Regions from separate parts of the Clostridium subterminale genome, predicted to be linked through region 1. Evidence: riboswitches for the same ligand, from Rfam matches in the RefSeq annotation. Region 1 holds a riboswitch; each other region holds the start of a gene.
What was found. A riboswitch is a leader RNA that binds a small molecule or an ion and turns the genes downstream of it on or off. The one in region 1 is predicted to bind thiamine pyrophosphate.
Positions count from the first base shown of each region.

Region 2: it holds a riboswitch for thiamine pyrophosphate, as region 1 does, so the genes downstream of both, thiW (energy coupling factor transporter S component ThiW) here and thiE (thiamine phosphate synthase) in region 1, are expected to answer to the same signal.
Region 3: it holds a riboswitch for thiamine pyrophosphate, as region 1 does, so the genes downstream of both, thiT (energy-coupled thiamine transporter ThiT) here and thiE (thiamine phosphate synthase) in region 1, are expected to answer to the same signal.
Region 4: it holds a riboswitch for thiamine pyrophosphate, as region 1 does, so the genes downstream of both, thiC (phosphomethylpyrimidine synthase ThiC) here and thiE (thiamine phosphate synthase) in region 1, are expected to answer to the same signal.

Region 1 covers NZ_BAAACI010000006.1:413,740-417,058, forward strand. Annotated here, with positions in the region: gene ABDZ93_RS10875 (bifunctional 3,4-dihydroxy-2-butanone-4-phosphate synthase/GTP cyclohydrolase II) at 1-346, shown strand, start outside; gene ribH (6,7-dimethyl-8-ribityllumazine synthase) at 598-1,059, shown strand; TPP riboswitch at 1,309-1,418, shown strand; gene thiE (thiamine phosphate synthase) at 1,492-2,133, shown strand; gene thiD (bifunctional hydroxymethylpyrimidine kinase/phosphomethylpyrimidine kinase) at 2,217-2,996, shown strand.
Region 2 covers NZ_BAAACI010000001.1:319,567-322,885, reverse strand. Annotated here, with positions in the region: gene thiM (hydroxyethylthiazole kinase) at 42-893, opposite strand; gene thiW (energy coupling factor transporter S component ThiW) at 955-1,452, opposite strand; TPP riboswitch at 1,548-1,649, opposite strand; gene ABDZ93_RS01770 (CPBP family intramembrane glutamic endopeptidase) at 1,799-2,485, shown strand; gene purB (adenylosuccinate lyase) at 2,515-3,319, opposite strand, start outside.
Region 3 covers NZ_BAAACI010000002.1:274,432-277,750, forward strand. Annotated here, with positions in the region: gene ABDZ93_RS07175 (C40 family peptidase) at 1-623, shown strand, start outside; gene ABDZ93_RS07180 (cold-shock protein) at 824-1,024, shown strand; TPP riboswitch at 1,162-1,257, shown strand; gene thiT (energy-coupled thiamine transporter ThiT) at 1,508-2,155, shown strand; gene ABDZ93_RS07190 (YhfM domain-containing protein) at 2,239-3,045, opposite strand; gene ABDZ93_RS07195 (hypothetical protein) at 3,139-3,319, opposite strand, start outside.
Region 4 covers NZ_BAAACI010000006.1:597,966-601,284, reverse strand. Annotated here, with positions in the region: gene ABDZ93_RS11755 (tetratricopeptide repeat-containing diguanylate cyclase) at 1-117, shown strand, start outside; gene thiC (phosphomethylpyrimidine synthase ThiC) at 261-1,574, opposite strand; TPP riboswitch at 1,772-1,873, opposite strand; gene ABDZ93_RS11745 (hypothetical protein) at 2,286-2,720, shown strand; gene ABDZ93_RS11740 (threonine/serine exporter family protein) at 2,809-3,258, opposite strand; gene ABDZ93_RS11735 (threonine/serine exporter family protein) at 3,294-3,319, opposite strand, start outside.

The sequences.
Region 1 (3,319 bases):
TGGAATACTTTTATATATGAGGCAAGAGGGAAGAGGCATAGGGCTTATAAATAAATTAAAAGCATACGATTTACAAGACCATGGATATGATACAGTAGAGGCAAACATTAAACTTGGATTTCCAGCAGATCTTAGAGATTATGGAATAGGAGCTCAAATGCTGAAAGAACTAGGAGCTAAAAAACTTAGACTTATGACTAATAATCCAAAGAAAATTAAAGGGTTAGATGGATATGATATTGAGGTAGTAGAAAGAGTGCCAATCCAAATTAATTATAATAAGGATAATGAATTTTATTTAAAAACTAAACAAAATAAAATGGAGCACATGCTTAACTATAAGTAAGACTCTAAATCTATGATTTAGCTAGTCGCACTTACTCATTCGAATGCATATGAGAAGGAGTTTAATTTTGAGATTAGTATGAGTGAAGTCTCATATTAGACTCTAAATCTATGATTTAGTTAGTCGCACTTACTCATTCGAATGCATATGAGAAGGAGTTTCATTTTGAAATTAATATGAGCGAAGCCTCATATAAGACTCTAAATCTATGATTTAGTTATAAATTAAAATATAATTTAGGAGGAATAATGATGAAAATATTTGAAGGAAATTTAGTTGCACAAGGATTAAGAGTTGGAATAGTAGTAGGAAGATTTAATGAGTTTATTGTATCTAAACTTTTAGGTGGAGCCATTGATGGACTTAAAAGACATGGAGTAGAAGAAGACAGTATTGAAGTGGCATGGGTACCAGGAGCTTTTGAATTACCATTAGTAGCAAAGAAGATGGCTCAAAATGAAAATTATGATGCAATTATATGCCTTGGAGCAGTTATTAAGGGCTCTACACCACATTTTGATTATGTTTGTGCTGAAGCTTCAAAGGGAATAGCATCAGTATCCCTTAGCACAGAGAAACCGGTTATTTTCGGGGTTCTAACAACAGATACTATAGAGCAAGCTATAGAAAGAGCTGGGACTAAAGCAGGTAATAAAGGTTATGATGCAGCAGTAACAGCTATAGAAATGGCAAATTTATTAAAGAATTTTTAATATAAAATTTAATAGTGCAAAGATAATAAGCATCTAAGCATACTATATAATACAATTTTCCCTATAAAAATGTATAAATAGTTATATATTTTTATATTTAAATATAAAACTATTTAAATATAAAACTATTTAAATAGTTGTTCTGTTCATGCAGGTTTTAGGTGATTTCGCATTTAAACAGTGTAATTAAATTACATATAATTCGGAGAAAATTGACAATAGATGTAATCAATGCTATGCTTTAAGAAAATTGAATATTTAGGGAGCTTGTAACAACAGGCTGAGAGGAAGCAAAAGGTAGCTTCGACCTATAACCTGATTTGGATAATGCCAACGTAGGGAATTACATTAAGAATATTAATGGGGCATGCTATTTGGTATGTCCCATATTTTTTTAGATTCTACGAAAATTATGTTAAGGAAGTGTATAAAATGAGTATTAGTAAAAATCAAATGAAGTTATATGTGGTAACTGATAGAAGTTGGTTAAATGGAAAGTCATTTACCAAAGAAATAGAAAAAACTTTACAAGGTGGAGCTACATTAATTCAGCTAAGAGAAAAGCAATTAGCCTATAATGAATTTCTTACAGAAGGAAAAGACATAAAGAAAATTACAGATAAATATAATATTCCTTTAATTATTAATGATAATGTAGAAATAGCTATAAAGATTGATGCTTCCGGGGTTCATATAGGTCAAGGTGATATGGATGGAGCAGAAGTAAGAAAATTAATAGGTAAAGATAAAATTTTAGGAGTTACAGCAAAAACTGTGGAGCAAGCTATTAAAGCAGAGAAAGATGGGGCAAGCTACATTGGAGTTGGAGCAGCTTTTTCCACTTCAACTAAATTAGATACTAGAGTGATAACTTTTGAAACCATTAAAAATATATGCAAAGCTGTATCTATACCAGTAGTAGCTATTGGAGGCATAGATGAGAATAATATTATGAACCTAAAAGGTTTAGGAATAGATGGAGTAGCTTTAGTATCTGCTATATTTTCCAAAGAAGATGTGTTGGTAGCCACAAAACAAATGTTAGGGTTAACTGAAAGAATACTAACTCAATAGAATACACAGGAAAAATAGATATGTATTTTAGATGCACAATATTTTGTGTAATATACACATTGAATAGAGGGGATTGATTTGTAATGAAGAAGATACTTACAATAGCAGGATCAGATTGCAGTGGAGGAGCTGGAATACAAGCAGATATAAAAACTATTGTGGCACATAAAATGTATGCAATGAGTGCTATAACAGCTTTAACAGCGCAAAATACCACTGGAGTTTATGATGTTATAAACGTACCAAGAGAGTTTTTAAGTAAAGAAATCCATTGCATTATGAAAGATATTTTCCCAGATGCCATTAAGATAGGGATGGTATCATCTAAGGAGATTATTGAAGAAATTGTAGAAAGATTACTGGAGTATAAGGCTAAAAATATTGTAGTTGATCCAGTTATGATATCTACTAGTGGAAGTAGACTTCTTTCAGAGGATGCCATGGAAGCTTTAATTATAAAGCTTTTGCCTATAGCTGATGTAATTACTCCAAATATTCCAGAAGCAGAATGTATTTGTGGATTTAAAATTTTCAGTAAAGAAAATATGATAGAAGCAGCTAAAAAAATTTCAAGGGAGTATAAAGGAAAAATTATTATTAAAGGAGGTCACTTAGAAGGTTGTGCTGACGATTTATTATATAAAGATGGAGAAATAACTTGGTATTATGAAGAAAAAATAGATAATTCAAATACCCATGGAACAGGTTGCACCTTATCATCTGCTATAGCTTGTAATTTGGCAGCAGGTTATAGTATCAATGAAAGTATTTCAAGGGGGAAAAAATATATAACTGGCGCTTTAAGGGCTAATTTAAATCTTGGAAAAGGCAATGGACCTCTTAATCATTGTTGGAGTTTATAAATCAAGTTGGTATATACTTATTAAATTGCTTTGAAGAAATTCCAATCAATATTGGATTTAAATATATGAATAATATATGAAAAAGGAGATTATTTTAATATAATAGTCTCTTTTTTTAATATATATATATAAGTAATAGCATTTAAATTTTACATGTATAAGCTAGGATTAATATTATAACTCTCGAAATATTAGTATACCGAATATTTTTAAGCACTAAACAATATAAAGAAAATTCTGAAAATTTCAAAAAAAGTATTTACAAAAGAAGAAAATATATGTATTATTAGGATAATGAATTTACAAAATTGTAATAAATATAT
Region 2 (3,319 bases), on a different contig from region 1:
CTAGATACTCTAGATTTTCAACACCTCTTATAGAAAAGTATTTATGTAATAACTTTTATGTCACTAGACAATTTCTTTTCTATTTTTATTTTATTCTCTAAAATTTTATTCTCTACATTACTTATACAATCAATTAAATGTATTTTTAAAGATCCACTTCCCTGAGATTTTTCTACTATTTTACTATAAGCAAGTTCACCACATACTCCCATAATACCTAAAGCAGTTACGGTAGCATCTAATAGTTTATCTGGATTAGCACCAACTAAAACTCCTATAATCGATGAAAGCATACATCCTGTTCCTGTTATATTTCTCATGGATGGATGCCCATTTCTAATAATATATACCAAATCTTTATCTGCAACTATATCTATAGCTCCTGTAATGGCTATAATTGCCCCTAGATCTGTAGAAAGCTGTGTAGCTAGACCAATTGCACCTTCAATGTTATCTTCAGTTATAGTCTCAATTTCACTAGCATCTACACCTTTACATATTGTCTTTTTATTTCCTATGGTTTTTATTTCGGAAATATTTCCTTTGATAACTTGAAAATCCACAGTGTTTAAAAGCTCCTTTAGAGCCTGTTGTCTAAAGGAGGATGCACCAACACCTACAGGATCTAATATTACAGGATGCTTTAATTTATTAGCTCTCCTCCCTGCTTTAATCATGGCTTCTAATGTTCTTAGATTTAAAGTTCCTAAATTCATCACTAAGGCATTGCTTAAGGTGGTTATCTCCTCTACTTCCTCTGGATCATCAGCCATAATAGGAGAACCTCCACAAGCTAAAGTTATATTTGCACAATCATTAGCTGCTACATAATTAGTTATATTGTGCACTAGTGGGTTAGTTTTTTTTGCTATATCTAAAATATCTTTAATCATTTAATCCCCTCTCTATTAATATTTATTTTTTAAATATTAATGTGTTAACTTCTAATTACCTTCATTCGTTAGAAAATTTTTCTAATATTCCTGTTTTCTTGAGAGCCATTAAAAATAGTATGGCTATTACTGCACCACCAATGGAGCTTACGCTAAATGGCACTACAAAGCCCCAAAGAGCTGCTTCCTTTGATAGAATGAACTTTGCTACTGGATAGGCTATTAAAGCTCCTATTACCCCTGTACCGAAGATTTCTCCTATAGATGCCATAGTTATTTTTTTATTATATTTATATAGTATTCCTGCTAAGATAGCTCCACACATACTTCCTGGAAAAGCTAGAAATGTTCCTGTACCCATTAGCACTCTAATTAAAGAAGTAAGGAAAGCTATAGCTACTCCATAAAAAGGACCTAAAATAACAGCTGATAACACGTTTATCAAGTGCTGAACTGGAGCACATTTCGCAATTCCTACTGGTATAACTATAACTGTAGATAAAATAACTCCCATTGCAATGAAAATTCCAGCTAAAGTTAATTTTTTAGTTTTTAACATTACATATCATCCCCTCAAGATCAATATTTTTTTATTTACTTACCCTCCCCTATATGAACAAAAATAAAAGGTACACCAACTAAGTGGTATACCTATAATTATATAAATCTACTTCCTACGTTGGCATTATCCAAATCAGGTACGGTCGAAGTTTACACTTCCTCTCAGCCTGTACACAAGCTCCCGAATATTAAGTTAACTAAATATTATCATAATGAATTACTATAGTCAATTAAGGATATACTTGCTATTTTAGAAAAATAATATGCTATAATTATTTTAAAGCCTTGAAGTATTATTTAAAGCTATAAATCTATATACATAAAATTTTCAAGGAGGATAATCTATGAAAAATAAACAAGCTACCCTATCTATTATTTCAGTAGTAATATTAGGTTGTATTATTATGGCCTTAGTGGAAATTTTAATTATACCTAATTATTTTACAAAATCATTAATAAAAATATGTATATTTTTGATATTGCCCTTAATTGTATGTATAAAAGATAAATCTATTTCCTTTAAAGCACTTTTTAAGGGAAGTAAAAAAAGCATATTTTTTGCACTTATATTTGGCATAGTTGTATATGTCTTTATATTAGGAGCCTATTTTATTCTAGGACCATTTTTTGATTTTTCTATGGTCACCACTAATTTAGAGAATAATTTAGGAGTAACTAAGGATAACTTTTTATTTGTAGCACTATATATTACATCTATTAATTCTCTTTTGGAAGAGTTTTTCTTCCGTGGTTTTTCCTTCTTATCTTTAAAAGAGGTTAGTTCAAGGAAAATCGCCTATATTTTTAGTGCTTTAGCCTTTGCTATTTATCATGTGGCTATTATGAATAATTGGTTTACTCCCCCACTGTTCATTTTACTTATAGTTTCACTATTCATAGCAGGACTGCTTTTTAATTATCTTAATGAAAGGTTTAACAATATTTATGTATCTTGGATAGTTCATATGTCCGCTAATTTAGCTATTAACACCGTGGGATTTATCCTCTTTGGTATCATAAAAATAAGCTGAAATGCATTGGCATTCCAGCTTATTTTATACTATACGTTTATTTCTACTTCTTCACCTAATTCATTTTTATGAGTTTCTAATACAGGGTTTATATATTCCTCTATAAAATCAACTACTTGCCCACTAGCTCTTCCAGTGAACTTACTTGGATCTATTATAGATAGAATCTCTTCTTTTGATAATCCAAAGGATTCATCAGCTAGTATTCTTTCTATTAAATCATTCTTTTCTCCAAATTCTTTTACTTGTCTTGCAGCAGCTAAAGAATGAACTCTTATTTTTTCATGAAGTTCTTGTCTATCTCCTCCACGTTTAACAGCTTCCATCATAATATTTTCTGTAGCCATAAATGGTAACTCACTATTAACATGAGCAGCTATTACCTTTTCATATACCACCATATTAGAAGTTATGTTGATATATAAGTTAAGTACTCCATCAAGAGCTAAGAAAGCTTCTGCAACGGATATACGTTTATTAGCAGAATCATCTAGTGTTCTTTCAAACCATTGAGTTGCTGCAGTAATTGCTGGGTTAAGAGAATTTACAATTATATATCTTGAAAGTGCACTAATTCTTTCACTTCTCATAGGGTTTCTCTTATATGCCATAGCAGAAGATCCTATTTGATGCTTTTCAAAAGGTTCTTCCATTTCCTTCATGTTTTGAAGAAGTCTCATGTCATTACTAAATTTGTATGCACTTTGTGCTACTTCAGATAATGTATTTAATATTATAGAATCTAATTTTCTAGAGTAAGTTTGGCCAGTAACAGGATATGCTTTTTCAAAGCCCATTTTTTTGCATACAATTTTATCTAATTCTTTTACCTTT
Region 3 (3,319 bases), on a different contig from region 1:
GTAAAGTTGCAATTGTTAATGCTGATGCTTTAAATGTCCGTTCTGGTGCTGGCACTAGTTATGGTATAGTTACTACAGTAAGATATGGTAGTAAGCTACCTATAATTTCTTATACTAATGGTTGGTATAATGTTAAGGTGGGTAATACTACTGGATACATTAGTTGTGACTATGTAACCATAGCTGATGAAAATCAATCATCAAATCCTATAGTAAAGGAAACTCCTCTTATACAAAGCAATTATACTGGAGAAGATATAGTTGCTAAAGCTGAAGAATACCTTGGAGTTCCATACCTTTGGGGTGGATTTACCCCTGTAGGCTTTGATTGTTCTGGGCTTGCTCAATATGTGTACAAGCAACTAGGAATATACATAGAAAGATCTACATACTATCAAGTACATCAAGGTATCATCGTTGATCGTAATCAATTAAAACCTGGGGATTTAATTTTCTTTACTACTAACGATGATGATCCTAATGATATATCTCACGTAGGAATCTATACGGGTAATGATTTATTTATCCAAGCTCCTAAGCCTGGTGACTGCGTAAGAGTTTCTAATTTAAATTCTGCTTATTATAGTAATAGATATTATATTGCTAAACGTATAATAAAATAGTATAAAAAGTTTCAAATTGAGAACACTATAATTAATATCTAAGAAGTTAGATATGGTCAAATATTTTGAAAGGAGATTCCGTGCTTATCTTAGTAATACTAAGATTTAATGCCCTCGAGTACACGACCAACAGGAGTAGCACCGCAAAACTGAGTATGTTGAAAAGGGTGCAACTATTAAAGTTGCTTAACGGAGATTATATGGAAGTAGGAACAGTAAAATGGTTTAATAGTGAAAAAGGGTTTGGCTTTATATCTATGGAAGGTCATGAAGATGTATTTGTACATTTCTCTGCTGTAATGGGAGATGGCTATAAGGTTCTTGATGAAGGACAAAAGGTTCAATTTGAGATAGTTAGTGGGGATAGAGGCCCTCAAGCAGCAAATGTTACAAAAATATAGATATATATTTTAAAGAAATATGTATTATTCATCATTATAGAGACACGACTTTATTCGTAGTCTCTATTTTATTTTATATAATCAACCCATGTTGAACTATAAAACTATGTATGATATTATGATTATATAAAATAATATTATTGTGCTAGGGGTGCTACGGCTGAGAAATGATTTTTCATTACCCTTTACCTGACCTAGATAATGCTAGCGTAGGGAAGCGATTAATAAGCTTAAGTTAATACTTAGTTATTTAGCCGTGTTCTTACGAACATGGCTTTTTTTATAAACAGAGTTCTTTGCTTCAGAGGGAGTTTTTACTCCCTCTGAAGGTTAGAAATCGTTATCCAGGGTCGTAGCCGCTCTTTGCTCCCACTTTGAAGAAGATGGGAGTATTAAAGCGGGTAGTCATCGGATAAAGTAATAAGACAATACTTCAGCTTCAACATTAGTCCTTAGCACTACTTAATTAAAGGAGGACTCTTTATGGAAATCTTAGAAAATATCAAAAATATTCTAGCTAGTTGGACAACTATTGCCACCTTATTTGGTGTCCTGATTCTATTTTGTGTGTTTATAAAAATTAAGCATATCAAATTTACTTCTAGATTAACAGCTCATATAGCACTAGCAGTTGCAATGTCTATAATTCTTCAATTTTTTAAATTTTTCGAATTTCCTTATGGTGGAAGTGCAACTCTTGCTAGTATGTTACCTATAATATTAATATCCTTAATTTATGGACCTACTATAGGAATGTTCACCGGTTTTGTGTATGGTATATTAAATTTTATTATAGGACCTGCATATATACTGCACCCTATCCAAGTTCTTTTTGACTATACTCTTCCTTTTATGGCAATTGGGCTTTCTGGTTTTTTTAAGAATAACAAGTTCTTAGCTATAGTAGTAGCTTTCTTTGTGAGATTTATATTCCACTACATAGCCGGAATAATTTTCTGGGGAAGCTATGCTGCTGAATATCACTTAACTCCAGCAGTATATTCACTAGTATATAATGGTCCTTACATTCTTATAGATTGTTTAATTTGCATAGCAGTATGCTCAGTTATAAATTTAAATAGTCTTACAAAACGATTAGCTCCATATATTAAGAATTCTACATTAGACTAATTTTAAAAGGCTATAGCATGATCATTAAAGAATTATCATGCTATAGCCTTTTCATTATCATATTTATTTCTTTATCTTATCTTTTAGAACCCTTCCGGCTTTTCTTCACTTATGTTAAACTTCCATTCTCCATGTTCATAAACGTTATTTATATAATAGCTAATTGATGAAGCATTCTCAGCCTTTTCAAATGTAACAATACCTTTATATTTTTTAGAAGTATATCCTTCTGTTTTTATACTCATAACTACATTAAAGTCATCCTTGCTAACAGAATCATCCATAAATGTTACTGAGTTAAGTTTATTTGCTTTTTTTCTAAACTCTTCAATTTCTGTGGATATCTGAAAACGTGCAGCCATATTATCACTAAAGATATTAATTCCAACCTTCCCTGCATCTTTATTAGCTGATACATACTTATCTATACAACTTAAAATAGACGTATAATACACATACTTAAAGTCGATAGGTTTTCTTATGTTCGCAAAGTTCTTTATAATGTCATTATCTAGTCTCTTAGAAACAATATATTTGTTATCATCATTATAAAAATTTGCCCCGTCTTTTTTATCAAGACCAGCTACATAATTAAAAGTTTTAACATCCGTTGGACTCTCGTATATCTCCAAAGTATAGTCTGGATCTAAAGTTGATTTTTCCTCAACTACACTTGCACTGGATAATATACTATATATATCATTTATTACATCTTCATCAGTAACAGTAAACTTATAACTTTTATCTCTAGTACTCTGAATTGTAACCTTCATAATATTTCTTTCTTGCATATAATTAAAATCACTATTTCCTCTTATACCACAAGCGGAAATTAATAATGATGCTATTACTAATAATATAATTACTAAATTTCTTTTTATTCTTCTCACCTTTGACCTCCACTTGAAAAATTTCAATAATTTTTCATTCTTTATCTTATGTTTTATTATAATAGTTGTTATGCATTAAATCAAATAACTCTTTTACTTTTCAAAGGAAAAAGTTTCAACTATATTTTGAAACACCACTTGTGTATTTTCTCTAGTTTTTTTATCACTAATTATAAATGTTATTTTAGCTACATAATCATCATATGGAACATAATACTCATAGGTTCTTTTTATGTTATCTTTACTACTCTTTAAATCATACTGAATATAATCT
Region 4 (3,319 bases), 180 kb from region 1:
TTATACATCTCTAAAGAATCTGGAAGAGATAAAGTTACATTAATAGACACCTTAGGTGATAAATTCACTAAATGTTCAATAGATTCAATTAACTTAATAGCTTCAAATATATATTAATAGTATAAACTTTAAAGTAATTATTCTTTATAGTATTAAATCTATCTAACATAAAGATATATATAAAAAAGGACAACCTTAAAATCACTAGCTTTCAAATACTAATGAAAGCTTAATTTTTAAGACTGTCCTTTTATTAATTATTAATCGTCTTCTCTTAAAAGATTAATATCTTTTCCACTTAGAATCTTATTCATATTTCTCATTGAGCACATTTTACCACACATAGTGCAACTATCTTCATGATGTGGTGTAGACTCTTTCCTATATCTCCTTGGTTTTTCCTCATCTATAGCTAAAGTAAACATCTTTTCCCAATTAAGTTCTTGTCTTGCCTTACTCATTTCGTTATCCCACTGTCTTGATCCTTTAATTCCTTTGGCAATATCTGCTGCATGCGCTGCTATCTTAGCTGCCACTATACCTTCCTTCATATCGTCTAAATTTGGAAGTCTTAAATGCTCTGCTGGAGTTACATAGCATAAAAAGTCTGCTCCATAGCTTGCTGCAATAGCTCCACCAATGGCAGAAGTTATATGATCATAGCCCGGAGCTACATCTGTAACCAAAGGTCCTAAAACATAGAATGGTGCTCCATGGCAAAGTCTCTTTTGAAGTAACATATTAGCTTCAATTTCATTTATTGCCATATGTCCTGGACCTTCAATTATAACTTGTACATTTCTCTTCCACGCCCTTTTAGTAAGCTCCCCCAGTACCATAAGTTCCTTAATTTGTGAAGCATCTGTGGCATCAGCTATTGAGCCTGGTCTACATGCATCTCCTAAGCTTAAAGTTAAATCATATTTTTCACATATATCTAAAAGTCTATCAAAATACTCATAGAATGGGTTTTCTCTTTGATTTAATTCCATCCAAGCAAATAAAAGAGATCCTCCCCTTGAAACTATATTAGTAAGCCTCTTATTTCTTTTAAAAGTATTTATAGTTTCCCTATTTAATCCAGCATGGATAGTTACAAAGTCTACTCCATCTTGTGCATGCTTTTCTACCACTGTAAAGAATTCGTCTACAGATATGTCCTTAAGTTCCTTATCATAAAAACCAACTACATCATACATTGGTACTGTTCCAATCATGGCTGTTGACATCTCTACTAATTTTTCTCTAAACTTTGCAGTCTTTCCATAGTTAGAAAGATCCATAATAGCTTCTGCTTTCATATCTAAGGCAACCTTTACCTTTTCCATTTCTTTATCTATGTCGTCACAGTCCTTAGATATACCTAAATTTACATTTATTTTAGTTTTAAGTCCTTGTCCTACTCCCTGTGGTACAAGAGATTTATGATTTTTATTAGCAGGTATAGCTATCTTTCCTTTCGCTACTAAAGCTCTTAACTCTTGAACATCCATATTCTCTGACTTAGCAACAATATCCATCTCTCTTGTTACAATGCCTTTTTTAGCAGCATCCATTTGTGTTGTAAAATTCATACTTTTTCCTCCTTAAGTACAATAATTATTTAATTTAATAATATAGCGCCTTTATTTAGGAGAAAATAATTGCTTATATATTATTTATAAAAATTTTTATTTGATTTTATGCAAAAAATAAAGACTTACATAAGGTAAGCCTTTGGTTGAATTCATAAAATAAATATTTATAAATATCTTTATAAATAAGCTATTATTGAAATCTTTTAAAGCTTTCCTTCGATGGCATTATCCACATCAGGTTCAAGGGTTAAAGCAATTATTGCTTCTCTCAGCATTAGGCACCCCTAGCTAAATAATTATTAAATTAACTTCATTATAACATAAAAACAATAATTTTCAAATTTACTTTTTATCCGATGACTACCCGCTCTAATACTCTCATCTTCTTCAAAGTGGGAGTAAAGAGCGGCTACGTCCCTGGATAACGATTTTCCCTAAAGGACAACGACTTCTAAGTATCGAATAAATTGATACTTAGAATTCTGTTAGTAAGCTTCAAAGAAGCTAAGAACTGTGTTTATCTATAATTATCCACATTTGAAATGGAAAATTTTTAATAACATATTTTTTTCTTTCTAGGGATAAACTAAGGTAGAGTTTTCTTAAACCCTTTATTTTTCAATAGGTTATCCTTATTCTTGTTGTTCTTATCAAATTTACTCATACTTAAAAATTTAAGTAAATACTTTAAAAGGACGGTGTATTGCAATGAAAAAATCTTTAATTATGCTAACATTAGCTGGTACCATCATGGCTTCTTCTACTGCAGTCTTTGGATATGATAATATAGCAATGAATTCTAATAGTGAAAAAATGACTACTATCGAGACTCCAGCAGAAAAATCTAAGGATGCAAAACCCGCTGAAGACAAGAAAGCAACTATGACTGAGGAAGAAGATAATATAAAAAAATCAGATGAAAAGAAACAAACTATAAGTGAGTCTATGCCTGAAGAGGAAAAAGCTCCTAAACAAGAAGAAAAGAAACCAACTTTAAATGAAACTGATGAGAAAAAACAACGAGATACAAAAACTCCTGAAGCTAAGGATGAAAAGACTTCTGGTAAACATATGAAAAAACCAGAGTGTGAAAATAAGTGTAGCCCTGAAGACAATAAGTCCAGCGAAAAGAAAGCTCAATAATCAAGTATAAATTTAATTTGAACTTGATTTTAATATAGGCTATGTTTTAAAACAAGTTTAAAACATAGCCTAAATATTTATTTTAATTTTAAGATATTCTTTTTCCTTGTATATCTCTTTGAATTTTAATAAAGAATTTGTAGGTAGTTGAAGATAGCATCATTCCAAAGGCAATAGCTCCACCTACTATAATAGTTTTCATTGCACTGCTATAAGCAAGGTCATAATTTTGATCTACTATATATAATACTGTATTATAAGCCATAACTCCTGGTACTAACGGAAATATTCCTGGTATAGAAAACTGCATACTTGGAGCTTTTAACTTTCTTGCCATTACTTCACTATAAACCCCTACTACAAATGCTCCCATGAAAGTAGCTATGGTTACACTACCTCCATAATTAAATATTATTAAATATGTTATCCATGCAAAAGTTCCTGAAACTCCTGCCCAAACTAATTTTTTTCTATCTATATTAAATAATATTGCCGGAAACACACTCCCAAGAAACGCCAAAACAATTTGTTTAATCATTACGCAGCCTCTACTTTCACTTAAATATATTTTCTCTAAAAAATTCCTAGAAAATTTCTAA